Regions from separate parts of the Brevibacillus nigriterrae genome, predicted to be linked through region 2. Evidence: riboswitches for the same ligand, from Rfam matches in the RefSeq annotation. Region 2 holds a riboswitch; each other region holds the start of a gene.
What was found. Region 2 has a riboswitch for S-adenosylmethionine ahead of metH (methionine synthase). Riboswitches for the same ligand answer to the same signal wherever they lie in the genome.
Positions count from the first base shown of each region.

Region 1: another riboswitch for S-adenosylmethionine. It lies ahead of ACPW7N_RS23555 (pyridoxal phosphate-dependent aminotransferase); the one in region 2 lies ahead of metH (methionine synthase).
Region 3: another riboswitch for S-adenosylmethionine. It lies ahead of metX (homoserine O-acetyltransferase MetX); the one in region 2 lies ahead of metH (methionine synthase).

Region 1 covers NZ_JBNCMT010000043.1:17,909-28,185, reverse strand. The annotation lists gene ACPW7N_RS23580 (MBOAT family O-acyltransferase) at 1-155, opposite strand, end outside; gene ACPW7N_RS23575 (cytochrome P450) at 363-1,709, shown strand; gene ACPW7N_RS23570 (MarR family winged helix-turn-helix transcriptional regulator) at 1,831-2,292, shown strand; gene ACPW7N_RS23565 (efflux RND transporter permease subunit) at 2,289-5,435, shown strand; gene ACPW7N_RS23560 (efflux RND transporter periplasmic adaptor subunit) at 5,432-6,670, shown strand; SAM riboswitch class I at 6,739-6,863, shown strand; gene ACPW7N_RS23555 (pyridoxal phosphate-dependent aminotransferase) at 6,949-8,130, shown strand; gene ACPW7N_RS23550 (hypothetical protein) at 8,349-8,819, shown strand; gene ACPW7N_RS23545 (hypothetical protein) at 8,958-9,170, shown strand; gene ACPW7N_RS23540 (CBO0543 family protein) at 9,238-9,798, shown strand; gene ACPW7N_RS23535 (hypothetical protein) at 9,800-10,099, opposite strand; gene ACPW7N_RS23530 (VOC family protein) at 10,151-10,277, opposite strand, start outside.
Region 2 covers NZ_JBNCMT010000006.1:27,912-38,188, forward strand. The annotation lists gene ACPW7N_RS06030 (GNAT family N-acetyltransferase) at 1-213, shown strand, start outside; gene ACPW7N_RS06035 (YmaF family protein) at 300-638, shown strand; gene ACPW7N_RS06040 (L,D-transpeptidase family protein) at 802-1,506, shown strand; gene ACPW7N_RS06045 (YjcZ family sporulation protein) at 1,706-1,795, opposite strand; gene ACPW7N_RS06050 (bifunctional homocysteine S-methyltransferase/methylenetetrahydrofolate reductase) at 1,937-3,799, opposite strand; gene metH (methionine synthase) at 3,828-7,286, opposite strand; SAM riboswitch class I at 7,419-7,518, opposite strand; gene ACPW7N_RS06060 (M6 family metalloprotease domain-containing protein) at 7,607-10,015, opposite strand; gene ACPW7N_RS06065 (hypothetical protein) at 10,271-10,277, shown strand, end outside.
Region 3 covers NZ_JBNCMT010000015.1:107,749-118,025, forward strand. The annotation lists gene ACPW7N_RS13010 (electron transfer flavoprotein subunit alpha/FixB family protein) at 1-421, shown strand, start outside; gene ACPW7N_RS13015 (PepSY-associated TM helix domain-containing protein) at 560-1,711, shown strand; gene ACPW7N_RS13020 (YfmQ family protein) at 1,850-2,269, shown strand; gene trxA (thioredoxin) at 2,404-2,721, shown strand; gene ACPW7N_RS13030 (hypothetical protein) at 2,773-3,225, opposite strand; gene uvrC (excinuclease ABC subunit UvrC) at 3,364-5,184, shown strand; lysine riboswitch at 5,254-5,442, shown strand; gene ACPW7N_RS13040 (aspartate kinase) at 5,665-6,906, shown strand; SAM riboswitch class I at 6,973-7,084, shown strand; gene metX (homoserine O-acetyltransferase MetX) at 7,269-8,357, shown strand; gene ACPW7N_RS13050 (DUF2507 domain-containing protein) at 8,338-8,832, opposite strand; gene ACPW7N_RS13055 (tellurite resistance TerB family protein) at 8,971-9,426, opposite strand; gene ACPW7N_RS13060 (hypothetical protein) at 9,616-10,065, shown strand; partial or broken gene ACPW7N_RS13065 (HpcH/HpaI aldolase/citrate lyase family protein) at 10,085-10,277, shown strand, end outside.

The DNA of each region.
Region 1 (10,277 bases), on a different contig from region 2:
AGATTGGCAATGTTCCACCAACTGTAAAAAAAGAGAGAACAGACGGCAAGCCAACCGATCGCTACCTTGGTCAGACGGTATTTGTTTAACAGGAAATATCCAATAAAGGATATGGGCAGGAACAAAAAGATAAACTCGTACGAATTGAATAGCACGACAGCGCATCCCTTCGAATGTAGTTTTAGAGGAAGTTTATCCTCCTTTTTGAACAAGATCTTATGTCAAATTTTTTTTACTTAACTAAATATAAACGTGACACTTGCGAGCGTCAACGTTTGGCAGATGTTGGATGGGTTAGAGAGAATAGCTCTGTCAAAAGCTACAGGTGGAAGAACTCGTACTCAGATTGGAGCGATACATCAATGGAAACGGTTGTTGTACAAGGTCCCAAGGGGCGTCCGATCACAGGGAATCTGGTGAAATTTCGTCAGGACCCGCTCAGTTTTTTGCAGGCGGCAGCAAACGATTTCGGTGAACTGGTCAGTATTCGTTTTGGACCGACCCGAACCATTTATCTGATTAACAATCCGGAGCTGATCCGGGAAATCCTGGTTGCCAAAGAGAAGCATTTCAAGAAGGCAAAAGGCTTGCAGGTAGCCAAAGTGGTGGTAGGCGAAGGGATCCTGACGAGTGAGGGGGAGAAGCATTTACGGCAACGCCGATTGATGTCGCCGTTTTTTCAGAAGGGGAAAGTATCTCGTTACGCTGACTCCATGGTTGAACATACGGAAAAGGTGATCGACCGGTGGAGAGATGGCGATGAACGAAATATTAGTCAGGACATGATGGAACTGACGCTGTCGATTATTACAGAGACGATGTTTGGTACAGATGTAAGTGACGAATTGGCCGACATTGGCGACTCGATTGAGATTGGTTTGCATTACGTCAGTCGCAAAGCAAGTTCCTTTCTTGACCTGCCTTTGTCATTTCCGACTAAAATGAATCGGCAATTTCAACAATCTGCTGAGACGCTGGACAGAGTCATCTATTCCATCATCGAAAAAAGACGAAACTCTCCGGATCAAGAGCGGGAAGATTTATTGTCCAAGCTGCTCTCAGCTCGTGACGAAGCGGATGGGACAGGGATGACCGACGAGGAGGTACGGGATGAAGTGATGACCATTTTTTTGGCTGGTCATGAAACGACTGCCAATACACTCTCGTGGACATGGTATCTGCTCGCTACTTATCCAGAAGTAGAGCATAAATTCTGGGCAGAGCTTGACCGTGTACTTGGCGGACGCAAACCTACCTATGAGGATCTGGAGAACCTGCCATATCTAAATCACATTATCCAGGAATCACTTCGCCTTTATCCGGCTGCGTGGGCGATCAACAGGGAGGTCGTGGAGGACGTAGAAATCGGCAATTACCGATTTGCCAAGGGAGATACCGTGATGATGAGCCAATTCGTAATGCACAGAAATCCCGATTATTTTCAGCGTCCAGAGGATTTCATCCCGGAGCGTTTTGAGGAGGACCTCCTGAAAAAGATTCCACCATTTGCCTATTTCCCGTTTGGCGGAGGCTCTCGGGTATGCATCGGCAATCACTTTGCGCTCATGGAGACAGCATTGATTCTGGCTACGATCGGGCAAAAATACGAATTGCAGTTTTTGGGAGACCCGGCAACTGTGGAGCCCGAGCCGCTGGTTACCCTTCGGCCCAAAAACGGGATTCCGATGACGGTGAAGAAGAGAAAATAACCCTAAGATGGCTGTCCCAAGCGGAAGCCATCTTTCTTAATGTGAAAATATTTCTTGATGCGAAATATTTTTGCGTATGCAATACTATTTCGTGTGACGAAATACTTTGCAGGAGGAATCTATGGATGGTTTTAAAAATCTGAGAGTCTTGTTACCCAAAGTGAACAATACGTTTTTCAGTATAGTAAAAGATGAACTGGAACAATGCGGGATAACACTTCCACAAATATTTGTGTTAGGCGAGCTCAAGGACGCTCCCAAAACCATCGGTGAGATTGCCAAGTCTGTTGGCCTGTCCTACAGCACCGTATCGGGCATTGTTGATCGCCTGGAACGGGACGGATTTGTCCAGAGAGAAAGAGATCACAGAGATCGCCGGGTGGTTTGGGTATCTGTAACAGATAGTCCTGAATGCTTTGATCAAAAGGTTCCGTTTATGAAAGAAAACTATATTCCAGACATATTTGACGGCATCAAAGATTCAGAACTGGAACAACTGAATCAATCATTGGAGCTATTAGACAACTTCCTAGAAAAGAAGCGAGCATCACTCGCCCAGGAGAGAGGTAGTGAGAAAAAATGAGTCTGTCGGGCATTTCGATAAAAAGACCAGTCACCATCGTCATGTTAGTCATGGCCCTGCTCATCTTTGGATTCGTGTCATTGCCTAAACTTGCGGTAGAACTGTATCCTGAGTTGAATTTGCCTGTTGCGGTTGTCGTTACAACTGTGAACGGCAGTTCTCCCGGTGAAGTGGAAAAGCTAGTATCCAAGCCGTTGGAGGAAGCGTTGGGTACTGTTGCTAACGTAAAGGAGATCAGCTCCAACTCCATCGAGGGCGCTTCACAGGTCATTCTCCAGTTCAACTGGGGCGTCGATATGGATCAAGCCACGCTGAACATGCGTGATAAGGTTGACTTAGTTCGTGGATTGCTCCCTGATGAGGCAGGGGCACCAAGAATCCTAAAGCTTGACCCGAACTCCATGCCAGTCATGACGATGACATTGAGCGGTGACAAGGACGTAGAAAAACTGAAGTCAATTGCTGAGAATCTGATCAAACCGAGACTGGAGAGAATCGAAGGGGTCGCTTCAGTTGGGATCAACGGGGGAAAAGACCGGATCATCGATGTTGAACTGGACCCGGCAAAAATCGCTTCATATGGCATTACCATCGATCAGGTTCAACAGGCTATGATGAGCACCAATCTCTCCGGTACAGCAGGTGCGGTACGTGAGGGTGACCAGAAGGTAAGCATTCGTGTGGATGGCGAATTCGAAAACGTCGAAACGATCGGAGAAACACCAGTCCGTGTCGGCAATGCGACCATCCCACTGAAAAATATCGCAACCGTCTCAGATACGTTTAAAGATGTAACCCAGAAAACGTATATCAACGGAGAGCCGAGTGTTGGCTTATCCGTCACCAAAGCATCAGGTGGCAATACCATCGAAGTTGCTGATGCTGTGAAAAAAGAGTTGGAAGAGTTAAAGAATGAGCTTCCTGCCGGCGCCAATCTGACAATGATTATGGATACGTCGACATTTATCAAGGATTCGATCTACACGGTGGGAGAACACGCCTTGATCGGTGGTTTGCTCTCCATTGTCGTTTTGCTCCTGTTCCTTAACAGTGTCCGTTCTATGCTTGTAGTAGCAGTCGTAATTCCGATCTCGATCGTTGCGACCTTTAGCTTGATGTATTTCACAGGTCAGACGATCAACCTGATCTCATTGTCCGGTTTGACGCTCGGTCTCGGGTCACTCGTTGACTTTGCCGTCGTTATTCTGGAAAACATTTATCGCCATCGCCAAGAAGGAAAAGGAATGATGGAGGCTGCCAAGCTCGGTTCAAGTGAAGTTGGAACGGCCGTTATGGCTTCTGCACTAGCACAGATCGCAGTATTCTTGCCAATCGTTTTCGTAGAAGGACTTGCATCTGAGTTGTTTGGACCATTGGCTCTGACAGTTGTGTATTCCCATATTGCAGCGTTGTTAGCCTCACTGTCACTGGTGCCAATGCTAAGTTCTCGCTGGTTGAAAAAAGTGCCGGAACATGATTCGTATGAGTCCCATTCGTATAAAGGGAAAAATCCGATGATCTGGTTCAACATTGGCTTCAACAAATTGGCCAAAGGGTACGGACGTATTCTCGGCTGGGCACTTTCACATCGGAAAACGGTGTTTGCTGCAACGATTGCCATGTTTATCGGAGCGCTAGCGCTGACACCGCTGGTTGGTGCCGAGTTTATCCCGAAAATGGACCAAGGGAAAATCACGGTCTCTGTCGAGTTGCCAAGTGGAACAATGCTTGCCGAGACGGAGAAAGTGGTCTCAGAAGTGGAGAAACACCTGACCAAAATTCCTGAGATGACTCAGTTGTATTCATCCATCGGTAGTAGCGGTGGCCCTGCCCTGATTGCATCATCGTCGGGGAACAAAGCGCAATTGGAAATCTCACTGAGTGAAAAAGAAAAACGCACCCGTTCTACTGAGCAAGTCATCGAAGAGTTGCGAAAAGAGCTTGCCATTCCGGGAGCAGAAATTACAGTGAAAGAAACAGACCAGTCTGGTGGCCCTGCTGGCTCTGCCATTGATATCAGCCTGCGTGGTGATGATTTGGGTGTACTGGAAGAGATCAGCGCGATCATCGCTGAAGAAGTGAAAACCGTTCAGGGTACACGGAATATCACGACTTCACTGGAAGATAAGGTAAAGCAATTCCAGGTAAAAGTTGATCCACAAAAAGCAAGTCAGTACGGTCTCTCTACTTCACAAATTGTTACGAGTGTGAGAACAGCTTTTGACGGAACAACCGTCAGCCGTTTCCGTACAGGTGATGATGAGATCGACGTGCGACTCAAGCTTCCAGAGAGTTTCCAGGAGGATATCTCTTACCTGAAAAACCTGCGCATTACGACGCCAACAGGCGGTCAAATTGCACTTTCTTCTGTAGCTTCCATTGAACTGGAAGACACAGCGAACATGATTACACGTACCAATCAGTCACGTCAGGTTCGCATCACGGGGGATATTGCTGAAAGAGACTTGAACTCGATTATGTCAGACTTGCAACCTAAACTGGATGCCTTGAATCTGCCGGAAGGCTACTTCATCGAGATTGGGGGTCAAAGCAAGGACATGGCCGAATCGTTCGGAAGTTTGGGACTGGCTATTGTCTTGTCCATCGTGCTCGTCTACATGGTTATGGCGAGTCAGTTTGAGTCATTATTTAGCCCGTTCGTTATCATGTTCTCCATTCCACCTACGTTTATCGGGGTTGTGGTTGGTCTCTTGGTAACAGGAAAGGCACTCAGCGTTCCTGCATTGATCGGTTACATTCTGTTGATTGGTATTGTCGTGAACAATGCGATTGTCTTGATTGACTACGTAAACAACCTTCGTGAAAAAGGAGTTCCTCGCAACGAAGCCGTCTTGCAAGCAGGACCGATTCGCTTGCGACCAATCCTGATGACAACACTGGCAACGATATTAGCGATCCTGCCGCTTGCTTTTGGTGGAGGATCCGGTAATGAATCACAGGCACCGATGGCGATCGTTGTAGTATTTGGTTTGAGCTTCTCGACAGTGATCACCCTTGTCCTGATTCCTGTCGTCTATACCTTCATGGATGACATGGTGAACAAGATGCGAGGATGGGCCAAACGTAGATTTCAGAAGAAAGTGAAGCCGGTTGAGACGGGATTAGGAGGAGAGAACGTATGAAGCGAGCAAAGCTAGGAATTGCGGTCGTCTTGTCCGCTTTGCTGTTGGTTACAGGATGTACGTCCAAGGATGCACCTTCCACGACAGAAGAGAAAATTACTCCCGTACAAATAGAAACAGCAGCAACGGGAACCGTTGAGCTTGAATCAGGCATTACAGGTAAGCTGGCACCTAGCCAAGAAGTGAAAATCTCACCCAAGGTAAGCGGAAAAATCAAATCGTTTAACGTAACTCTTGGACAAATGGTTACACAAGGACAAGTGCTCTTCACACTGGATCAAACCGATCTGGTGAATGCCGTGCAGCAGGCAGAAGCGGGCTATAAACTGGCACTTGCCAACCTGCAACAAAGCCAAAGCAGCTCAGGTCAAGGGGTGGAGCAAGCCAAAAACAGCCTCGCACAAGCAGGACAAGCTTTGGAAGATGCCCGTCGCAACGAACAACGGATGAATTTGTTGTTCCAGCAGGGAGCAATTTCATTACAACAATTTGAACAGACAAAACTGGCATTGGTAAATGCCCAGACTGCTTATGCGAATGCGCAAAAAGCGTATGATACAGCGAAGCAATTCTCTGTTGTTACCGTATCCGAGGCATCTGTCTCCCAAGCCAAAGTCTCTTTGGAAAACGCACGTGAACAGCTAGCAAACGCAAGTGTTACTGCACCTATCTCTGGTTACGTAGCATCTGTGAATGGAGCAGTTGGTGAGATGGCCGCACCTCAAGGGGGCGCAATGGCAGTCGTTACGATTGTGAAAACCGATCCATTGAAGGTAAAAGTGAACCTTTCGGAAGCTGAAATCGGCAAAGTGAAGGTAGGTTCCAATGTAAACGTGGAGATAGAAGCATTGAACAAAACGATCACGGCATCGGTTACTGCGGTTAGCCCTGTAATGGATCAGACGCAAAAAGCGTATCCGGTGGAGATTTCTATCTCGAATCCAGGAAATGAATTGAAGCCTGACATAGTGGTGAAGGTCAAATTCATGGATGAGAAGAATACGAAGCAAGCGCTGGTTATCTCTCGCAAGGCTGTATTTGAGCAGGAAGGCAAAAAATACGTCTACAAAGTAGATGGCGAGGTTGCCAAGCTCGTTGAGGTAACTTCCGGCAAGGAATCCAGTGATACGATTGAAATTCTGTCAGGGATTGCTGCTGGTGACAAAATCGTTGTAAGAGGTCAGACGCTCTTGCAGGATGGAGCAAAAGTCAAAGTCCAGTCTGATTCAAAGTAAAAAGGAATTTCAAAAATCATTGACAAGAACAGCTCAAAGTGGCTAGTATTAAAAATAATTTGATAACTTTCTTATCCAGAGTGGTGGAGGGACTGGCCCGATGAAACCCGGCAGCGGATCTTGGAATGCCTGTATTTGCAGGTACCTAAAGAGCTGTGCCAATTCCAGCAGGAGATTTCCTGGGAGATAAGGCCGTGACAGAATCGACCACGAACCCCCTCCTTTTACGAGCAGGGGGTTTTTTTGTTAAGTTTTCATATGAAAGGAAAGAAAAGCACATGCGTATTCAACCAGCCACAATCATGAATCAATTGCCCACGCAATTCTTTTCCACTTTGGTAGCAAAAGTCAATCAACACCTGGCCAAAGGGTATGACATTATCAACCTAGGGCAAGGGAACCCGGACTTGCCGACACCGCCCCATATCGTAGAAGAGTTACAACAACAGGCTGCCATTCCGCTTCATCACAAGTACCCGCCTTTCCAGGGACGCAGGGAGTTGAAGCAGGCGATTGCGCACTGGTATAAACAAGAGTTTGATGTTGATCTGGACCCGGACGAAGAAGTAGCGATCCTCTTTGGAAGTAAAACAGGTCTGGTGGAAATCTGCCAGGTTCTGCTTAATCCCGGAGATGTAGCTCTCGTTCCCGATCCAGGGTACCCGGATTACTGGTCAGGAGTTGCGATTGCAAGTGGCCGGATGGTGATGATGCCTCTTCGAGCAGAAAATCAATTCTTGCCTGACTATGGAGGGCTCTCCAAGGAGGATGTAGAGAAGGCGAAGCTGATGTTTCTCAACTACCCGAACAATCCGACCGCTGTCACTGCCCCTATGGAGTTTTATCAGGAGACAGTCCAGTTTGCCCGCAAAAATGAAATCGTCGTTTGTCATGACTTTGCTTATGGAGCGATCAGCTTTGACGGCAAAAAGCCAGTCAGCTTCATGCAAGTTCCGGGGGCAAAAGAAGTCGGGGTAGAGTTTTATACACTGTCCAAAACCTACAACATGGCTGGTTGGCGTGTGGGAGCAATGGTAGGGAACAAAGAACTCGTGCGATTAATCAACCTGATTCAGGACCATTATTTTGTCAGTTTGTTCGGTGCCGTTCAGATGGCCTCTGTACGGGCTCTCACAGACTCTCAGGATTGTGTAAAGGAATTAGTCTCCGTTTATGAGAACAGACGAAATACTCTATTCAGAGGCCTTGATGAGATCGGTTGGAAGGCAACACCGTCACAAGGATCGTTCTTCGCATGGCTGCCAGTACCGAATGGCATGGGCTCTGTTGAATTCTCTGACCTCTTGCTGGAGCAGGCACATGTAGTAGTAGCGCCTGGCGTTGGCTTCGGGCCGACAGGTGAGGGATATGTGCGGACTGCTCTCTTAACAACCGAAGACAGATTACAGGAAGCTGTCCAGCGGATTGCAAAGCTTGGGCTATTCACCAATCATCGCTAAAATTGTCATTCTCAAACCTATCTATTTCGCCCCCTTTTCCAAGTAAATGGAAGAGGGGTTTTCTTATCCAGTAAAAACCTAGTTAAAAAATCTACTAAAAATGATTCTCATTATTGACTGAGAACCATTTTCGTTATATCCTAAGAGAGGACAGAGAATGAGAATTACTTTCAATTACTAACGTGAATGTGAGCGTTTGACAGCAGGAGGTTCACAACATGAGATACGCAATCAATGGCTACACAGACATGCAGACTGTCGTGAGTAATGAACGGAAAATTGGCGGGGCCGTCGAAATCGGTACTCTTCGTCTTCGCAGTGGAGAAGAGTTCAAAAATGTCGTAGTTACCCGTTTGGAAATGTCCAATGGTCAGTTTTGCTCTCTTGGCTTTATTACCGAAGAAGGAAGACGATTGATCGTTCATATCAATGACATAAGCATGGCTGCAGACGCTAGACATTCCCATGTACGTGATCTCCAGAATGATTTATTGCGTGAGCAGAAAGTAGCAGAGCGTTTGAAATACTTGAAACGTTTATGCGAATTGAATTGTGGCAGTTGTAACCTGCCCTTCCGTGAAGAAGTACTTTTACTTGTTGAAGACATTGGTTTGGAACTTGCGAAGCAGCACGTCGATCTGTCTTTCTTGCCGGCTGCAGATCGCAACAAAGTAGTCCGCATTGCATAAATCTTTCATAACAATTGTAGATAATGAGCGGTTTTCCTGCGGAGAATCGCTTTTTTTGCGTTTCGTGAGCCGAATGAGAAGGAAAGAAATGGGGAAACTATCGGAGAATTCGAATCAGACAAGGGGGCATGAAACGGTATGGAACAACTGTTTTTTACAACGGTAAGTGCAAACAGTGAAGAGGACTTGCAAGAAGAACTTCGAGAAATTGAAAAAACGTATCATGCCCGCAATCAAACGGGAACAAACCTCACCTATGAGGTGGTACCGAATCCTTCAGAAGTGAAATTTACGGATTTACGTCCGCAAGTGTTTAATGTAACAGCATTTACGGAAGGTGACGAGGGGTAAAATCGACAAAAAATCACCGCTGATAAACCTCAGTCGGTGATTTCTTGTCTAAAGGAGCAAGATGCAGATGAAAACTGTTCAAGATCCCGAAAAAATCAATAAAGTAAAGGAATTTTATGAAAATGTGACAAAAAGCCACTACGACTTTTTGGATTTTTGGTTGAAAAACACGTTATTTCATTGGGACTTCTGGCTTTCCTTGTTCTTAACAATCATCCCATGGATCATATGGATCAAATATAGAAAAAAGGAAAGTACAGGGCGTTTGATCACCTGTATTTTATTTGTGATTTTTTTATCTTCGTGGTTGGATTTTATCGGAACAACGTATGGATTATGGTTTTATACGGGAAAAGTTATACCGACGATTCCCTCTTATATCCCGTGGGATTTCAGTATTCTTCCGATCGTTATCTCATTCTTCCTGCAAATCAAGCCAGAGTATTCCTATATCAAGAAGGCTTTTCTGTTTGCTGGAATAAGTGCGTTTATAGGGGAACCGATTTTTATTTGGCTGGGATTTTATGTTAATCTTCGGTGGAATGTGTTTTATTCATTTCCAATCTATTTGTTAATATATATTGCAGCCCATAAGTTTAGTAAGATCCGCGGCTTTGATCCTATCTAAATCAAAGATTAAACCGCTCAATTTGATCCCACAGCTTTTCCTTTATCAAAATTTCTTTTTGCTTAGGGCCAATCAGATCAAAATGGGGATATGGCGGGCGGTTGTGAATGTACTTGGGGTTGAGCCCGTTGGCGGTGCACCATTCGGTCAGCTTCTCCAGATTATTGCAGCCCACTTTGGTTACTGTTTTTATATCCGGAAAACGGGGATCAAGCCAATAATGCGTCAGATAAGCAATTTCTTCTCTTGTCACCGCTTCTTTCCATCGATTCAATTCTTCTCTCCTAATTCCGAGTGCCAATACCATTTCATCCTAACTATTTAATGTAATTTCATAATGTACATCCAGTCTCTATTCCCAATGACAAACTTCTAGCTTGTTACCATCTTCATCAGTAAAGGAGAAGTAGGTAGTTCTATTATCTTTTTCCAGTTTGTCGACTTTTACCCCGCGATTTTTGAGAACCTCGTAGGTTTCC
Region 2 (10,277 bases):
GCAATTAAAGCTATCATTTCCTATGGCTTTGATAGTCTCCGTCTAAATAGAGTGGAAGCAAAAGTTGAACCTGAGAACCTCAACTCGATCAGGTTAATAAAAAAGTTACGATTCGTTGAAGAGGGAAAACTCAGACAATACGAAAAATCCAAAGGAGAATTTGTAGATCTGATCATGTTTTCCATGTTACGAACCGAATGGACCGAAGAATAACTCGATTTATTAGATGAATGGCCGTTTCAAAACACCTCAAAATCGCATGTAATAAGGCAAGAAGTCATGCAAAGGAGCGGTTCTGGGTGAAGGCAAAACACGGTCATTCGATAAACTTTGTAAGGCTTTCCGGTATTCCTGGTCATAAGCATGGTTATGACACGCCAACGACGGTTAATGATCGTCATCGTCATATAGTACGCGGAATCACAGGACCTCCACAAGGACCTGAAAATCAGCACGTCCATTACTATGAAGGCACCACTACATTTAATGATGGGCATGTGCATCGTTTCCGTGGTTGGACAGGGCGACCTATCCCCTTACCGAATGGAAACCATTACCACGAATTCGGTGGACAAACGACATTTGACGATGGACACATACACTATTATCGAGGTAATACTGGTGAAGCATTTGTTTAAAGTATATCTTTCAGATTAAGCCGGTCTGTTATTGACCGGTTTTTTTCATTTTCTCAATCGTTATATTCCTGAATTGCAAGCAGGCAATAATAAAATATGCGTAGGTGACACATCATAAATAATGTTTGGATAAGATAACTTTCAGAAAAAGTAGTGATAATTAATGAATCGAAATATACGACTTCTTCTCTTTCGAACCGTTGTGATATTCTTTCTAACTTTGATCTTTGTTCAAAATATCGGTTACAAGCCTGCTTATGCCAATCCAACATTGCCGATTGTAGTAAATCAGGGGATTTTTTCCATTGAGGTTTACCCTCTACAGCACCAATTAATTGTTCGGAAAAAGGGGCAAAAAATAAAGAGTTTTCCAGTCGCTGTCGGTAATCCGTCCACTCCTACACCTGTTGGTGAATACATAGTTGTATACAAAGGAAAAGATTGGGGGCGAGCTTTTGGCCCGCGCTGGTTAGGATTAAATGTCCCTTGGGGAATTTACGGTATTCACGGCACGAACAAACCAGATTCGATTGGACAGCACAAGAGTCATGGTTGTATCCGCATGCGCAACAATGATGTCATTGAATTATTTGATTTGATACCACTCGGATCCAAAGTTACGATTTTTGGGCATGTATTAGGAGACCCGAATCATAATCCAAGAGATTTAGCTGAGGGCGATGTTGGCGGAGATGTTCAACTGATTCAATCCCGTTTGAAAAGTGCCGGATACTTCAAAGGCATTTGTGATGGCAAATTTCGCTCAAATACAACTGCGGCCCTTAAAAAGTTTCAACGTGATCGTAAGTTGGCGACAAATGGTGTCGTTTCAATCAAGGTTTACCAAGAACTCGGATTGCTGGAATAAGGAACGAAGGAAGGACCTGTTTGTAAAATAGGCTATTATCTAGGGGCGTTTTCTTCTCCACAAAAGTACACTGTAATATAAAACTTTTGGAGGAGAAGAGCCGAACTTCTCGCTCAGCAGCAACATTTCCGATGATGTGTTGAACAAGCAGAAAGAGCGCTATTCACAGCGCTCTTTCTTCATCCATTGTCTTCTTCAATTAATCCTCAGCACCGACAATAACCAAGAGGATGAACAGAACCAAAATCAAAATGAAATCGTCGTTAAAGATTCCACCTGACACGAGCATTCCCTCCTTTCGATTGATACGTTGGCATTGTATTCAAGGAGGGGCTATTTCCGTGTTAGAGGATTTACCTATTTTGTTGTGATTAATGCAAACATCCTGTCCGCTCGTACCCGAAACATGCGAGATTGCTAACCCTGTCGATCAGCTTGTCAAAACGACACGGGAAGGAACCGTTTTTTGCTTAATGTACCGGGTCAACTCTACTGTCATCTGGTGATAGTGAAATGGGGTAATCAAGTAAATCCCATTAAAATAACGTGTCGCTACGTCCAACAATTCTTTCGCCATCAAGACACCTTCTTCTCTGGCTGCTTCTCCTTGCACATGCTTCATTCGCTCCAGCGCCATGGCAGACAATTTGATTCCCGGCACTTCGTTATGCAAAAACTCAGCGTTGCGAGAACTGGTTAACGGCATGATCCCTAAGAAGATAGGAATCGGGATGTGTTTGGTTTTTTCATAAATCAGTTCAATGGTTTCCGCATCGTAGACGGGCTGCGTCATAATGTAATCCGCCCCTGCCTCTACTTTGCGCTCAAGGCGTTGCACAGCCGCATCGATGTTTCGCACATGCGGATTAAATGCGGCGCCTACAATAAACTGTGCTTTCTGCTTCAACGGACGACCCGAGAAAGAGAATCCTTCGTTAAGTTGTTTGGTCATTCGGATCAGGTCAAATGAGGTGACATCAAATACGGAGCTTGCTCCCGGCAAATCGCCAAAACGGGAAGGGTCTCCCGTGATCACCAGGACCTGATCAATCCCTAGTGCATGCAATCCCATCAGGTGTGACTGCTGGCCGATCAGGTTTCGATCTCGACAAGCGATATGGACAAGCGGCTCAATTCCGAATTCATTTTTCATAATAGCTCCAAGCGCCATATTGCTCATCCGCACATTGGCGAGTGAATTATCCGCCATGGTGATAGCATCCACCCCTGCATGATGCAGTTCACAACAACCTTTGAGAAAATCTCCAATTTCTAAATCCTTTGGCGTATCGTATTCCACGATGATCGTGGGACGCTCTGCTACCAGTTCAACAATACTCGGCGCCTGACGAGGCAACACTTGATAAACGCTTGCTGGTTTACTTTCTTCAATCGTACTTGGATTCACCCGGGTGATCGGTGTCAGTCCTCTAAGCGCCTCAGCGATGGCTTCGATATGGGCAGGTGTAGTACCACAACAGCCACCGATGAGCCGAGCACCCTGTTCCCGCAAGCGAAGTGCACTCTCTCCGAAATATTCAGGAGATGATTTATACGCATATTCCCCGTCTGCCATCCCCAAGCGTCCCGCATTGGCAAAAACGGAAATTGAAACTTCTTCAGGGATAATCGATGATTCCAATGAGCGAAGCATCTCGGCAGGGCCCATGCGACAATTGAGACCAACGATATCTGCGCCCGCTTTTTGCAACTGATAGAACGCATCGGTAAGCGTATAGCCATCCCGCGTTCTGCCAACTTCGAGTGTAGCCAAATTGGCTAGAATCGGTTGGTCTGTCAAGGAGCGGACAATCTCCACCCCAAGCAGCAATTCTTCCAGATCGAGAAACGTTTCCAGAATGACTCCGTCCACTCCGGCATGCAGCAAAGCTACAGCCTGTTCTTCAAACTGGTCACGATACCCGTTCATCGACTGGTTTCTGACTCGTCCAGCGGTAATCGATCCGATACTACCAATCAGATAGGCATCATCGGGCAATATTTCCTTGGCAATTTCCACTGCGGCACGATTGATTCGTGATACTTTGTTCTCCAAGCCGTATCGGGACAGTGCGTCTCGATTGGCTCCAAACGTATTTGTTTCAAACAAGCGAGCACCTGCCTTGTAATAGGAGCGGTGCACTTCCTGTACCAACCCCGGATTGGTTAAACAAAGTTCTTCAAAACAGACACCTACTGGAACTCCCAGATGGTACAGTTGTGTTGCCATTGCTCCGTCTCCGACCAGGAGGTTTGTCTTGAGGTAGTCACGTAAATTCTCTTTTTTTGTCATGGTTTCTCTTCGCTCCCCCTTCTAGTGTCTACTCTTCGGAATCAGTCGCTGAAACAGCATTAAAATAGCGAGCTTCTGGATGGGCAAACACCATCGCTGTAACGGACGCTTCGGGGTCCATCATAAAGCCGTCTGTAAGCTGTACGCCAATTTCTTCGGGACGAAGGAGTGCAAACAACTTCTCCTGATCTTCCAGATTCGGACAAGCAGGATAGCCGAACGATACCCGGATGCCTTGGTATCTGGCACCGAATCGATCCTGCATGGTCATGTCTTGTGGATCGGGGAAGCCCCAGACATCTCTCATCACGTGATGCAAGCGTTCTGCAAAAGCTTCCGCAAGCTCCAGTGCCACAGCTTGCAGCACATGAGATTTTAGATAATCTCCCTTGTCTTTCCACTCGGAGGATTTTTCTCTGATTCCTTTGCCTGCTGTTACAGTCAGGAAGCCGACTGTATCCATTTCTCCGCTCTCGACAGGTCGGAGGAAGTCCGCCAGACAAAGGTACGGAGCTTGTGTCTGACGAGGGAAGCTAAACCGTTGAATTTCCTCCTGTGCATTGGCCGGGTTGTAAATCACAACATCGTTTCCGTCCGCCTGTGCCGGGAAGAACTGATACATGCCGTGTGCTTCGATTAAATTCTGCTCTCTTGCTTCCGCTAACAAATTCTCTACAACATCGTAGAGTTCCAATACTTTTTTATCTCCACTCTCCAGCAGCTTCTCAACATTTCCCCGAACGCCTAAGTGCTTGCCTAACAGCATCCGCAGGTTCAGGTAAGGCTGCAAATGGCTAATCGGATAGTTCCGAAGCACGTGTCGCTCATAATCCGGTGCAGTGAACAGAGTCGCTTTTCGGTTAATCTCCGATCTCACGACCTTTGGTTCAGCAGTTGTTTGCGTCGTTTCTCGGGAAATACCACTGGAAGCTTTCTGACGCTCTTCTTCCTGATGTTTGCGTATTTGCTCCAGCTCATCAGGATTCTGCAATTTGTTGGCGAGATCCAGACCATCCATCGCATCTTTGGCATACATGACGACACCTTCGTACTCAGGAGCAATCCGGTTGCTCGTGAACTTGCGAGTCAAAGCTGCCCCGCCGACTAGAATCGGAACGTCAATCCCTGCTGTGCGCAAATCCTGTGCCGTGATCACCATTTGTTGGGCTGACTTGACTAGCAAGCCAGACAGACCGATGGCATCGGGATTTTCACGTCTGCATGCCTCAATCAGTTGTTCTGGTGGAACCTTGATACCCAGATTGACGATCTCATACCCGTTGTTGGAAAGAATGATCTCTACCAGGTTTTTGCCGATATCATGGACATCCCCTTTGACGGTAGCTAGGATTATCTTGCCTTTTGCAGCAGACTCGGATTTTTCCATGAACGGCTCCAGATAAGCGACAGCCGCTTTCATGACTTCAGCACTCTGCAAAACTTCTGCAACAATCAATTGATTCCCGTTGAACAGTCTCCCTACCTCTTCCATACCTGCCATCAGCGGACCGTTGATGATTTCCAAGGGAGTATACTTTTTGCGAGCTTCTTCCAAATCCTGCGTTAATCCGTCTTTCGAGCCATCGATGACATACTGAGCCAATCGTTCTTCTAGCGTAAGGGTAGAGACTTCTTTTTTCTCTACAACCTTCTTTTGGCGATAAAATTCAGTGAACTCAGCTAATGTCTGATCATTTGTTTCGAATAACAGCGCTTCAGCAAGCTTTTTTTCGTCCTCGGAGATCGAAGCATACCGCTCCAATTTCTCCGAGTTAACGATGGCATAATCCAGTCCAGCCACAGTCGTATGGTACAAAAATACCGAATTCAGCACTTCACGACCTGCTGCTGGCAACCCGAATGAGATATTGGATATACCTAAGGTTGTTTTGCATGCTGGAAATGCTTCTTTGATCAGGCGGATACCCTCTACAGTCTCTCGGGCTGATCCAATATACTGTTCATCACCAGTACCTACCGGGAAAACCAGTGGGTCAAAAATAATATCTTGTGGCTTCACCCCAAACTGATTCACCAGCAAGTCGAAGGATCGCTTGGCTACTTCCAATTTGCGTTCACGAGTAACTGCCATTCCTTCTTCATCGATCGTCCCCACAACTACTGCCGCACCGTATTGATGAATCAACGGAACAACCTGCTCGAATCGTTCCAAACCGTCTTCCAGATTGATCGAGTTCAGGATTGCTTTTCCTTGCGAATAGGTTAATCCAAGTTCCATAACTTTCGGATCGGTGGAGTCGATCATCAAAGGTGCTTTGACCTTTTTCGAAACATATTGCAAGAACTGCTTCATGTCGTTGTACTCGTCCCGGTCTGGATCAGCAAGACAAATATCGATCACCTGCGCTCCTTTTCGTACCTGCGCACGAGCAATATCAGAGGCTTCCTCATATTGGACGCTGGTAATCAAATCACGAAATTTCTTCGAACCGATGACATTCGTTCTCTCCCCAATCAGGAGGGGGCGGTTGTCCTCTTCAATATAGACCGGATCAATCCCTGAAACTGCACTGATTTGTTTTTGCTCCACCTGACGTGGCTTGTAGTTTTTCAAAGTCTCTGCCATTGCCTGAACGTGCTCAGGTGTCGTACCACAACAGCCCCCAGCAATATTCAACCACCCTTGCTCAGCAAATCCAGCGAGTTTGGCTGCCAGTGCTTGCGGTGACTCATGATAATGACCATTCTCATCAGGCAGACCTGCGTTGGGATAGCAACTGATCTGACAGTTGGCCAAATCGGAAAGCGTACGGATGTGATCACGCATAAACTCTGGCCCTGTTGCACAGTTCAACCCGACAGAAACTGGTTTGAGATGCTCAATAGAAATATAAAATGCCTCAATATTCTGACCAGCCAACGTAGTACCCATCGGCTCAATCGTGCCGGAGATCATGACAGGAAGCTCAACCTGGAGCTCTTCAAATGCCTTGCGAATACCAATCCCACCTGCTTTGACATTCAAAGTGTCTTGAGCTGTTTCTAACAGCAATACATCTGCTCCACCCAAAATGAGTCCCTTGGTCTGGCGATAGTATGCTTCTACCAGTTCCTCGAAGGTAATGCCGCCAGTTAGTGAAAGCATTTTGGTCGTTGGACCCATCGAGCCTGCTACATACCGGGGCCATTCCTCCGTGGAGAAAGCATCTGCCGCTTCTTTGGCCAGCTTGGCTGCAGCGATATTTAACTCAATATCCTTTGCCTCTTGACCATACTCAGCCAATACCACATTCGTCGCTCCAAACGTATTGGTCTCGATAATGTCAGCACCTGCCACAAGATACTTCTCATGGATGGAACGAATGACATCCGGTCGAGTCAGATTGAGAATCTCATTACAGCCTTCCAGCTCTTCTCCGCCAAAATCCGCTTCTGTCAGGTTCGCTTGCTGAAGCATCGTACCCATTGCACCATCGAGAATTAGTATTTTGCGAGAAAGTTGTTCCGTAAAGGTTGGTTTTGCCATTCATCTTACCTACTTTCTATCGAGTCTCTCAGGTAACCCTGTTTTCTGAAATTGTAACCAGAAAAAAGAAAAATCCCCTTCTTGAAAGTCATAAGAAGAGGATTTGTGTCATGTAAGATCAACGGACATCCTCTCTTATCTTTCAAAGCAAATCGCTCTGCTGGAATTGGCACCTGCTAAACAGGTTGCCGAGGCTTCAAAGGGCCAGTCCCTCCACCTCTCTTGATAAGAGAAATCATTTGGAAACATATGAATTTGTTGTGTATCTTACCACTCATTTGGAACATTCGTCAACAAGCAATCTGCTTTTTTGTGGGCTTTCACCCATTTGTCACCGTTACTTGCACTCTCACGAACTTGGTTCCACTTTTTCCTGTTATAGTGGTCGTTCCTTTTGCTTTTGCTACGATCAGACCATTTTCTACCGAAGCTACTTGGGAGTTGGACGTTGTCCAAGTAATTGTGTCAGTGACATCGGCAGTGGAGCCATCTTCATAAGTTGCAGTAACCAGGATTTGCTTCTGCTCTTCTATTTTTAACGAGACTCTGGTTTGATCAGCCTGCAACTTGACAAGCTTTTTCGAGTCTGCCACCTTCAATGTAAATATCGCTTTTTTCGTTCCTAGCGTGGCAGTAATCGTTGTGGTTCCTGGTGCAAGAGCCGTGACAACTCCTTTATCTACACTGGCAATTTTGCTGTTTTTCACTGTCCATGTAACCTGCTCCGTTACATTCTCTGTCGTCTTGTCGCTGTAGGTTGCAGTTACCTGTAAGGAAACCGTTTCGTTCCCTTTGAGCGTGGCACTCTTCTTGTCGAGCTCAATTTTACTCACTGTCTTTATTTGAGCTTTTACCGTAACGGGTAATGTAACAGTTTTCCCCATATAGGAGACGCTGACTGTAACATTGCCCGGTTTTTTGGCAGTAATCGTTCCTTTGTTCAAGTCAATCAGGTTACTATTTTTGCTCCATGTCGCCTGACTTGTCACATCTTCCTTCGTTTTGTCCGAGTAAGTTGCAAAAGCTTGAACGGTTTGTGTCTCTCCCACCTGCAATGTCAAGGTATTCTGTGAAAGCTCCAAACCTTCCATCAAATTGGGCAGATCCAGTTTAACCTGCATTCTGCTGGCACTTGTATTTGTGGTACTAATGGCAATATTGGTTTTGGTGTTATTGTACAAGTCACTACTTGGTCTTGTCGCAGGGCTGAATATTGGAAATCTTGAGTTGAAATAATGATCGTATAAGACACCATACACTCTTTTGTCTAATTGACTATATCCGAGAATCGATTCATTTGCCTCTTCCAGATCGACACCTTTATGTTTTTCATCGTTATTGACTTTATTATAGTACCAAGTCTTGCGAAGCACATTTTCATCAATATGCCAAATCGCTACTCCACCGGTGCTGACATAATCTTGCAAACTGCTATCATATCCTTCAAATTGTCTGTTTTCCACTAAAAAGTATTGGTCAGGATCTGAGGTAGGAACTTTTATCATATTGTAGTTGTTTGTCCCAATTGAGAAAAGGGTGTACTCACCGCTTGAGGTTGCGATAGCAGGTTCAACGAATCCCAGCATCATTTTGGACCACGGATCAAAATGGGTTGGCATGCTACCCGAATAACCGGTGAGATACGCCCATGATCCTGATGCCATCAAACTGTGGATACCAAGCCCAGATGAAGAGCCGTCTCCATCATACAAGTCAGGCAAGCCCAGATCATGCCCTAACTCATGGGCAATAATCCCGATGGTTGCCATATGGTCATCCTGATACATTTTATCTCCTTGCACTTCACCAAACTGGGTGTAGCCGCCATCATAATCTCCATTTCCAAGCGTTACGCTGTCGAGAGTGACTGGTTTGCTCAGACTGCCCTTGTGTCCCCACGTATTCGGGGTGTTCGATGGATCGTAAGCCGCTTCGTAACCTGCAACAATCGTCATCACATGCAGTTCCTTTGCGGAAATAAAACCGTTTTTGTCAGTATCAAATGTTTTGAAATCGATGTATTGATCGGCAGCTTGCAAGGCATCCCTTACAATCATTTCATTCTTTACGCCTAGATCACCACCCGTGTTTGGATGTGGATAGGGAAGACGTACTCGAATGAAGCCGTCGTTCGTTGTTCCACCTTGTTCTTCTGCTGGTTTAAAGTAAAAATTGCCGCTCGAGTTTTCTTTATAATAATGATTCAGTGACCCTGGAGAGTCGTTAAAGAATACTCCTGGCCAACTGCTTTCTGGATAGCGCATGGATATATTGGAAAATTCAACAAGCAGCACAAGCAGTTTCTCGGGGGTCTTGTGAGTCTCCATCATTTCTCCCCTATTTTTGGAAGAAGTTTTCGTGAATGACTCTATCTTCTTGTTCTTCCATTCCTTACTTTGTTTTCTCACTTTTTCGCTACTGGCAGCATTTCGTGGAGTTTTATCAATGGCCACCTTCTCATCAAGAATTTTCAGTCCGCTACCGCTCACCTTGGCGTAATGCCAGTATCCATCCTCACCAAGCAAAATGACGTCCCCATCTTCTGTCTCGACCCAGTTGAACCATTCATCGCCAAATTGTGTTGCCGTGAAAGTCTCACCCGACGGTTGCTCATAATCCCTCGGGACAGATACAGCAGGTGCTGCTGCTGTGATGCTCGCCAAGCTAAAGCAGACGGCTACCACAACAAACAAAAAAAGCAAACTCTTCCCCCAACAATGGTTTCTCATTTCTCTACCTCTCATTCTACCTATTTCGATTGAATATATGATTTCTGAACAATATTTCTACAAATTAGTAAATGATTCCTGTTTAAGCTTGTCGAATCATACAAAATTTTCTAGTAATAGAGAATCTTGACACTAGCACTTGGGCAAGCTTGGGTTTACATGGCATCAGACATTGCCAGTATCAAACTTCTTTGATACGATCAAGCGGAACAGAATATCTCCTATAACAAACGCTAGTGAAAGGAGCGTAGTATCATGGATC
Region 3 (10,277 bases), on a different contig from region 2:
TACGATCATCAAAGAAATCGTTCGCAAAACTTCAGGTAAAGTGGATCTTTCTGAGGCAAAGGTTATTGTTTCAGGCGGACGTGGAGTAAAAAGCAAAGATGGCTTCAAGCCACTAGAAGAATTGGCTGACGTATTGGGTGCAGCAGTAGGTGCATCTCGTGGTGCTTGCGATGCTGATTTCTGCGACTATGCCCTGCAAATCGGTCAAACAGGAAAAGTAGTAACACCAGATTTGTACATCGCTTGCGGAATCTCTGGAGCAATCCAGCACTTGGCGGGTATGTCCAACTCCAAAGTAATTGTTGCCATCAACAAAGACCCAGAAGCTCCTATCTTCCAGGTAGCTGACTATGGAATTGTGGGCGACCTGTTTGAAGTAGTGCCACTTTTAACAGAAGAGTTCAAAAAAGTATTAGCATAAATATATAATCTGAATAAGTATGCCGGGGATAAATATTTTATTCCCGGTTTTTTGTTTTGTCAACGTATTGACAGTGATTATCATTTTCATTTATAAATAATAATGAAAATCATTATCAATATAAAAAGAGAAAGTGGGATGAACAAATTCATGTTTCGAAAGGGGATTCAAAAGCTCCATCTCTGGCTGAGTTTGGTGGCAGGTGTATTTATCGTTCTTATTGGTTTGACAGGCAGTATTCTAGTTTTTGAAGGGGAAATTACTAGGGCAACTCACCCCGAACTATTCCAGGTTACGCCAGGCAAGGTAGTTTCCATTGAGCAAGCATTGGAGGCTGTCAAGGCTGGACATGAGAAAAGAACGATTGATCGAATCTATGGTCCCGATTTTCGAGATGCTTACGGAGTGTACTACTTCCGAGCAAAGGATGGGAAAGAAACCAAGTATGTTTATGTAGATCCTGGGACTGGGAAGGTGTTAGGAGAAAGAGGAAGCGAATCATTTTTTAGTTGGGTATTACAGTTGCACAGATACTTACTGTTGAAAGATTTCAGCGGTGCAGAAATTGTTGGTATCATTGGTTTTGTGATTACGTTTATTACCGTTTCAGGGATCTATCTCTGGTGGCCAGGTTTGGCGAAGTGGACGAAGGGCTTTATTATTCGTAATAGTAAAAATCGCTATGCACTTCATTATGACTATCATAAAGTTTTTGGAATTATCTCTGTTCCTTTTTTACTCGTTGTATCATTAACAGGTGCGTTGTTTGTGTTTGATGAACCGATTTTTGCCTTGTTCGGTGCGAAGCCAAATACTTCTCCAGCGAAAGATCTTCTCATCTCGAAGCCGTTAGATAGTGGCAAACTGGCAATTGATCAGCTTATCGCAAATGCGCAGCAAAGTGTGCCAGATGGCAAGTTCATGCAAATCAGAATGCCAGCAAAACCGGAAGAAGGGAAGCCAGAGGGAGCAGTTGATATTCGCATGACTCATGGGTATGATCCTGCGGGAGCGGGCAATGTACAGCTTTGGCTTGATCAGTACAGTGGAAAGATCATTGCAAAACAAGATGCAGTAACCGATGCTGGATTAACCTATCAGACATGGTTGTTTCCGTTACATACCGGATTGTTCGGTGGTATTTTCACAAAAATCATTTACTTCATCGGTGGACTGATACCTACCTTGCTCATGGTGACAGGAACCTATATGTGGTATACCAAACGGGCAAGACAACGACTGGCAAAACGGATGAAAGCAGAAAAGCTCGTCCAACCCAATGTAGCATAATAGCATAATTTGAGGAGCGTATCTTTCGGGATGCGCTCTTTTCATATAATTTTCATTTGAAAAAATCATTTTATAGTTTTATCCTATTATTACGGTGATTAAATAATATATCTATAGTAGACAAAGGTGTGATTTCTCATGTCAGATACAATGGTAAACTGGCTTTCGCATAGTATTGGGATGATCCTGGTAGTAGCTTTCTCTCTTCCAAGCTTTGCGCTGATCTGGATGGCGAAGAAAGTGGCCAAGCATAAAGAATTGAAAATCGAGGAAGTGCAATCTGTGGCACTATCGCTGGAAGGGAATCAAACAAAGTACGCAGATATCCAGCAAAGCGAGATTCTCTCCAGTTTTAATGAGGATATTTTTATCCAAAAAGCCTCTGCTGCCGATATTACCAGAGGCAAGCATATTCTTATTGAAACCTCTACAGAGGACATTGCCATTTTCCCAAAAGACGGCATCGATCTTTATGTAGAACGAATCAACCGCAAGAGTCGTAAGGTAAATGTTTATTGGGCTAGAAGCAGCGAACTTGCTGGTCTATTAGCAAGGTAATGGATTGCCTGCAGGCCATTGGGGCAAAATAGGGATATGTTGTGAAAGTGTCTGATGTCATGGTCAATTCAGAAGCAGGATGGTATACTTTAACCTGAAATAAGTTTAAGTGAATATGAGGGAGGCTTTTTATCATGGCAATTGTAAATGTATCCGATCAATCCTTTGCTCAAGAAGTAGAGCAAGGTGGTACAGTTCTCGTTGATTTCTGGGCACCTTGGTGTGGTCCTTGCAAAATGATCGCTCCTGTCCTTGAGCAAATCGATGGAGAAATCGGTTCTCAGTTGAAAATTGTAAAAGTAAACGTTGACGATAATCCTGATTCTGCTGGACGCTTTGGCGTTATGTCTATCCCTACGCTTTTGGTGTTCAAAGAAGGTCAGCCGGTTGATAAAATCGTGGGCTTCCAACCAAAAGAAGCGTTGATGTCTACGTTGAACAAACACCTGTAAGATAATCAAATTTCTACATACAAGCAGCTAGCTTTCGGGCTATGCTGCTTATTATTTTTTCCAGGTCATTTTTACGTAATAAGCGACCGATATTGCCATGAGCAAAAGGGCTCCCCATGTTTTACTATTCAGGATAATTAAGTGCAGGAGTGCCTGTGGCATTTCCAAAGTTGTGCAGTTATTGGTTTGGTATGCTCCTTCTTGACCTGTATATCTTCCATAGATGATATAGCTTGAGCCAATCGTAAACCGTTGACCACAATACATAGAATAATCATCAGTCCACACCGTTACTTCGTTGTCGAGAGTGCCTTTCCATACTTGATTCACTTCAATCGTAACCTCATAGCGATTCCTCAGTTGTTTCCAATCTTTCACAGCGAGAACTGTTCCAGAAAACGCAGCAGTTGACTCTTTGAGGGGATTTTCTGGAGTCTTGCAGATACATGCTGATGCAGTTGTTGGATAAACCATTATCATCAAAAGTGGCAACAAGAAAAGCATGAGTGCCCGTTTGATAAAAAGCCCTCCCTTGTATCGTTTTTTGTATATTTTACCATATATTGAATATTCTTAAATCTGGATTCAGTTCGTCCCTCTTTCTGCGTGGGTATTCTAGAAGAAGAACATTTGTGCTACTATATGTATGGTTGTAAATCGTTGAGAGGAGGACAACGGGTGAAGACAATTAAAGATAAACTGGCTGTTCTCCCGGACAAACCTGGCTGTTATCTCATGAAAAATGCGACGGGTGAAATCATCTACGTCGGTAAAGCCAAAGTACTCAAAAACCGGGTGAGATCCTATTTCACTGGAAGTCATGACGGTAAGACACAATTGTTGGTTAGCGAGATAACCGACTTTGAATATATCGTTGTATCATCTGCGATTGAAGCCTTGATTCTGGAATGCAATCTGATCAAGCAATACAATCCCAGATACAATATCCTGCTAAAGGATGACAAAACGTACCCATATATCAAAATCACCAATGAGACCCACCCTCGGCTGGAAATTACTCGCAAGGTTCTCAAGGACAAGGCGAAGTATTTTGGGCCGTATGCCAATGCGGGGGCAGCCCAAGAGGTGAAGAAGCTCCTGGATCGTCTCTATCCGCTGCGCAAATGCCAGACCATGCCGAAGCAGGTTTGCCTGTACTACCATCTTAATCAATGTCTGGCACCTTGCGTCTATGAAGTGGAAAGCCAAGAAAACGAGCGTATCGTTGATGGGATCTGCAAGTTTCTTGACGGCGGGCACGAAGCGATGAAGACGCAACTGACAGAGAAAATGATGCAGGCCGCAGAAGAGATGGAGTTTGAACGGGCCAAGGAGCTACGTGACCAGATTCGCAACATCGAAGCCGTTATGGAGAAGCAGAAGGTAACCTTCACGGATACCGTTGATCGGGACATTATCGGGTTTGCGGTGGAAAAGGGCTGGATGTGTATACAGGTTTTCTATATGCGCAAAGGCAAAATGATCCAACGAGAGACGTCGATGTTTCCGTATTACGGAGATGAGACCGAGGACTTCATGTCGTTCGCTGCCCAGTTTTATTACGAAAAACAGCAGGCACTGCCGAAAGAAATATTGCTTCCGGAACAAAGTGAGCCGGAGCTTCTCTCGGAATGGCTGCATGTGAAGGTGGCAACTCCGAAACGAGGCAAAAAACATGAACTCGTCTTGATGGCAATCGAAAACGCCCGTATCGCCTTGCAAGAGAAATTCGCCCTGATGTCCAAAGATGAAGCTCGGACCATTCAGGCTGTTCACAATCTGGGGCATGCATTGGGAATCGGTGTGCCGCATCGAATTGAAGCTTTCGATAACTCCAACATTCAAGGGACAGAGCCAGTATCCGCCATGGTAGTATTCACTGATGGGAAACCTGATAAGAAGGAGTACCGCAAGTTCAAGATCAAAAGCGTGGATGGCCCTGATGATTACGGCTCCATGCGTGAAGTGATCCGCAGGCGGTATACGAGATTGCTAAAAGAAAATCAACCGCTCCCCGATCTGGTTGTCATCGACGGAGGAAAGGGGCAAATCTCTGCTGCCATGGATATTTTGGAAAATGAGCTGGGGTTATTTATTCCCGTGTGTGGATTAGCCAAGGACGACAAGCATAAAACGGCACAACTGCTGTTTGGTGATCCTCCCGAGCCAGTCGAGCTGAAGCGAGACAGCTATGAGTTCTATCTCCTGCAACGGATTCAGGACGAGGTGCACCGCTTTGCCATTACGTTTCACCGCCAGTCTAGAGGGAAGACAATGCTTAGTTCCCAGTTGGACGATATTCCCGGCATCGGTGAAAAGCGGCGCAAAATGCTGTTCAAACACTTTGGGTCGTTTGCCAAAATGCGGGAAGCGAGCGTGGAAGATTTCCGTCAGCTCGGCATCGGCGATAAGCTGGCTCGTGAAATCATTTCAACCCTTCGCAAGTTGGAAAGCGAAAAGTAATTGAACTTCCAAGCCATCACATGCTATAATCCGTTCTAATTGAATATGAAACCTCACTTCCCTTTATTGGAGTGAGGTAGAGGCGCGAAAACCAAGAGTACCCCCCGAGATGCGGGCATCTGTGAAGGGCAAGGGAAAGGGGAATTCGCCGAAGTGCAACAGACTACCCGAAGTCTGCTGTGCTGGGTCTGTGTTGAACAAGCACAGGACTGTCATCGCCATATACATCCAATATTGCGATGGAGAGCTATCTCACCGAGGATGAAAGAACTGCGTTTATTCGACGTAGTCTTTCTCCGACGTGTCCAAGGGAAGGAGGAACTGGTATGTCCAAGATCAGGGCAGCGACAGGTCAATCCTCGTCGTTGCCTTTTTTGCTATAAATACATGATGATTTGCACACTTTACTAGGAGTTACTAAAACGTACGGGGACCCCCAGAGTTGGGTGGTTAACGATAACGATAAGGGAGAGGAACCAGGTGGGATTAATCGTTCAGAAATACGGCGGTACTTCAGTAGGTACAATCGAGAGAATGCAGCGTGTCGCTGACCGAATCATAGAGACCAAAGAACAAGGAAACGATGTGGTAGTTGTCGTTTCCGCCATGGGCAAATCAACGGATGTACTGGTTGATATGGCCAAACAAATTACTGCGCAGCCTTCTGAGCGTGAAATGGATATGCTGCTCTCAACAGGTGAACAGGTATCGATTGCGCTACTTGCCATGACACTACAAACTAAGGGCTATGAGGCTGTATCGCTCACGGGCTGGCAAGCAGGAATCACCACGGAAAGCTACCATTCGAGAGCAAGAATTCAGGATATCGAGCATACACGTCTCAAAAAAGAATTGGCTGAAGGCAAAATCATCATCGTTGCCGGATTCCAGGGGTTCACTCCAGATGGTGAAATTACAACACTTGGTCGTGGAGGTTCCGATACGACCGCAGTGGCGCTTGCCGCAAGTCTTGAGGCAGATAAATGTGAAATCTTTACGGATGTATCAGGTGTATTTACCGCTGATCCACGGGTTGTGCCTTCTGCGCAAAAACTGGACCGGATTTCTTACGACGAAATGCTCGAGCTTGCGAATCTTGGGGCAGGGGTACTGCACCCTCGTTCAGTGGAGACTGCCAAGAAGTACAGCGTGTGTCTAGTGGTTCGCTCAAGCTTTACAAAAGAAGATGGAACGTATGTGGAGGAGGGGTCTTCAATGGAAACAGGAAGAGTAATCAGCGGGGTAGCACATGATGAGGATGTAGCAAAAATTACCGTGGTAGGAATGCCAGCACAAGTAGGCACACTTTCCCGGCTGTTCAATACGCTTGCGTCTGCACAGGTAAACGTCGATATTATTATCCAAAGCTCCTATGAAGCAAAGGTAACGAACATTTCCTTTACAGTTGCCTCCGGGGACCTGGCGAAAACATTGCAAGTGTTGGAACAAAACCGCACCGAACTGGGTTTTGAGAGTGTAGATCACGAGGAAGAACTGACAAAGGTTTCGATCGTTGGAGCGGGCATGGTGACCAATCCAGGGGTTGCTGCCGAGATGTTCCGTCAACTGGCCGAACAACAAATTTCCATTAAAATGGTTTCTACTTCCGATATCAAAATTTCGTGTGTAATTCCAGCAGCCTATACCAACCTTGCTGTTACAACCCTGCATACGGCTTTCGGGTTGGATGTGGCAGAGCAGGCAGTAGTACACGGCGTATAACATCCGCTCTATTTTCTACATTGACAGGTAAGCCCTCCCAATCGTATGATGAAAACAATTGAAAAACTCTTATCAAGAGTGGTGGAGGGACTGGCCCGATGAAACCCGGCAACCCCGCTTCGGCGGAGAGGTGCTAAATCCAGCAGGCGCATGATTCATGGCGTTTGGAAGATAAGAGCGGGTATCTGGCCAACCGGAACATACACCCCCTCTTCTCTTCGCAGAAGAGGGGTTTTTTATTTTTTCGGATGTGAAAAACGTCTCGACGTTTATCATAAAAGTGGATACGACCGCTTGCGGGCACCAAAACGGTCAATACCGTTTTGGTGTGAATCGTACCATCCGGGTCAGGGGGGATAACTTTGCAAAAAATAGGAATTGGTGACTTGCAGTTGGAATCGGGAGAAGTGCTCAAACAGGTAGATATCGGTTACAAAACATATGGTGTCTATGATCCTGAACGGGAGAATGCCATCCTTGTTTGCCATGCACTGACGGGCGATGTGTATGCTGTAGGTGATGAGAAGCGTCCTGGTTGGTGGGAAGGGCTGATCGGGCCCGGTATGCCAATCGATACAAATGAATATTTCGTCGTGTGCAGCAATGTTCTGGGAGGTTGTTATGGCTCTACAGGACCGGCAAGTCTCGATCCTGATACGAATCAACCATATGGTTCACGCTTCCCGGTTGTGACGATCCGGGATATGGTACACGCTCAGCGCCGCCTGATTGATGCACTGGGAATAGCCAAATTGTATGCGGTAATAGGCGGATCGATGGGAGGTATGCAGGTATACGAATGGGCCGTCGAATATCCAGAGATGATGGAGTTGGTCGTGCCGATTGCCACCTGTTCCCGTTTGTCTGCGATCAGTATTGCTTACAATGATGTCGGACGCCAAGCGATCAAAAACGACCCGGAATGGAATCGGGGAGATTATTACCCTGGTGCAGGGCCTACCAGAGGACTGGCGGTTGCCCGCATGCTCGGAATGATTACCTATCGCACGGCCGAGTTGTTTGAAGAGCGCTTTGGGCGAAGTTATCAACAGGAAACAGGGGCATCTTCAGCGGATATCACCTATCAGATAGAAAGCTATCTCCGGTATCAGGGAGAAAAACTTGTTGACCGGTTCGACGCCAACAGCTATCTCTGTCTTTTGCGGGCGATGGACTCGCATGATATCGGGAGAGGCCGAGGCGGGATTGAGCAGGCCTTGTCCAGAATTGCCGCCCGTGTACTGATGATCGGAATTACAAATGATTTGCTCTATCCGATTGAACATCAGGAAGAGATGGCAGGCTGTATCGGCAAGCACCAAATTCCGGTGGAGTTCCATACTATCGATTCCAAGTTTGGCCATGACGGTTTTTTGGTTGAGTTTACTCGCATGGGACGGATTGTTGCCCCGTTTTTTGCGAAAAGGAATGTTACAATCGCTGGTTCGTGAACAATACGTCACCAACAGATATGATAATATGAACATCAAAATGTTTGGATTTGTCAGACGTCAGTAGCTCCAGTTGGGCATTGGCTTCCTTTTGGAGCCAGTGAGAGATTGCTCCTGCGATGATGCCACATTCAAGCAGTAAAGAGCGTTCTAACCGCTCCTGTTCCATATGTGTGAAGACAGAGTGCGTCAGGGAATAACGATACAATTGCTCTCGCTCTTCCAGCAAATCCAATTTGCCAAGCCCAAGCCGGATAAAGGGCAGGATCAGATCGTGGGCAGATTGGAGTGAAATCTGGGACCCGATATCTTTTCCCAACCAGTAGAGAATCGGACCTTCACTGTCGCCAAGCAGCTTCTGTGTTAGACAATTACGGAGCATGTGAAACCCCAGATAAGGCATGTTCATTTGCTCCAGGTGGGCCATGGTTTGCGATGAGAACAGAGTGGCAAGCGGATCGACGATTTGTCTCACGGAATTCTCTCCTTCTCTAGTCAGATTGCAGATATTTCAATCTATGAGAGAGATGAGAGGATCATGACAACTAAATAGTAGATTTTCCTAATAATTATGGAAGAAATCCCCCACTCATATGAAGTGGGGGATTCATTTTTATAGTTGAAAATCAGCTGGGTTTAAATTTAATGTGCGGCAGATATCTCGGACTACCTCTTTTTCCTTACTATCAAAATCTCCGTCTGCTGCCCCGATCGCGCAACAAACACTTACGATTACACGGGCTACCTCGGAATTATCCTTGAACTTGCCAATTACCTTAAGAGCTTCAGCTTTTCCTACACCGTGGTCAAACTCAAAGTTGCCAACAAACTTATTAAATGAAGTAATAACCTCATTCATATCAAAAACTTTTAATTCTTCACTTCTGCCTATGTACCCAGACATTTTTTGTTTTTCTTCTGAACTGATTTGCCCGTCAGCAGCAGCTACTAAAGCGCATCCTGCTACAATAGCTTCCATAAAGTTTTTGTTTTTAAACTTTTTTACCGCATCTAGCAATGTTGACCCCGTTTTGTTGAAAAAATTTTTGACATTCATAGCATAACTCATCTTTTTTCTCCTCCATATTTTTTAATTTTCACACTCTAGTTGTCGAATTCTACCATTTATTCTATCATATCACCTAAATTTGACATAGTTTATCTCCAGAATTGGTTGACTTTGTAAACTTTTATGGTACTTTAGAATTAAAAAAATCATTTTTTGTCACATTTTGGCACAAGAAGTAGGTGCTTTACATTGAAAGTGTTTGATTATAAGGTTGTTTGTTTGGAATGCAGTACCTGTATTATTTATCAGCGAATAACTGAGGTAGTCGTTTTAGGTCCAAAGAAAGAGGTACATTGTACTGGATGTGGACGAGACAAATGTTATCAAAGATTCGAAAGCACTGTAGTAGAAAGCGGAAAACATGTGGAAGAGTACTACAAGCCCGCATCTACCGTTGAAAGAGGGGTATTATTTGTAACTGATACTTATATCCCAGAGTTAATGTCAAACAAAGACGTTGAAGAATATTTAGGATGGAAAAAAGGGAAAGTTTCATCGTACATACATAAGACTCACCGCAAAATACCTAACTTCCCTCAACCTATTCAATATCTCTCATCAGGACCTGTCTGGACCAAAGACCAAATTCAGGAATACGAACAAAAATATAAGGAAAGCAAAACTAAGAGAATGAGCTGACTAGAGGGGAGTATATCATTTGAGATACTTTCAATATTTATCTCTTGAAGATCAACAATCTATCTTTCATGAAATGCCAACCAATTTTACCAAGGATTCCGAAAAAGAATTGTTAGCTCATGCACTTGGGGCAGTTCTCTATATGCCAGCAACTAGAAAACAGATTGTAGAGGATATTGCAATGAATAAACACAAAGGGCTCATCTCCATCG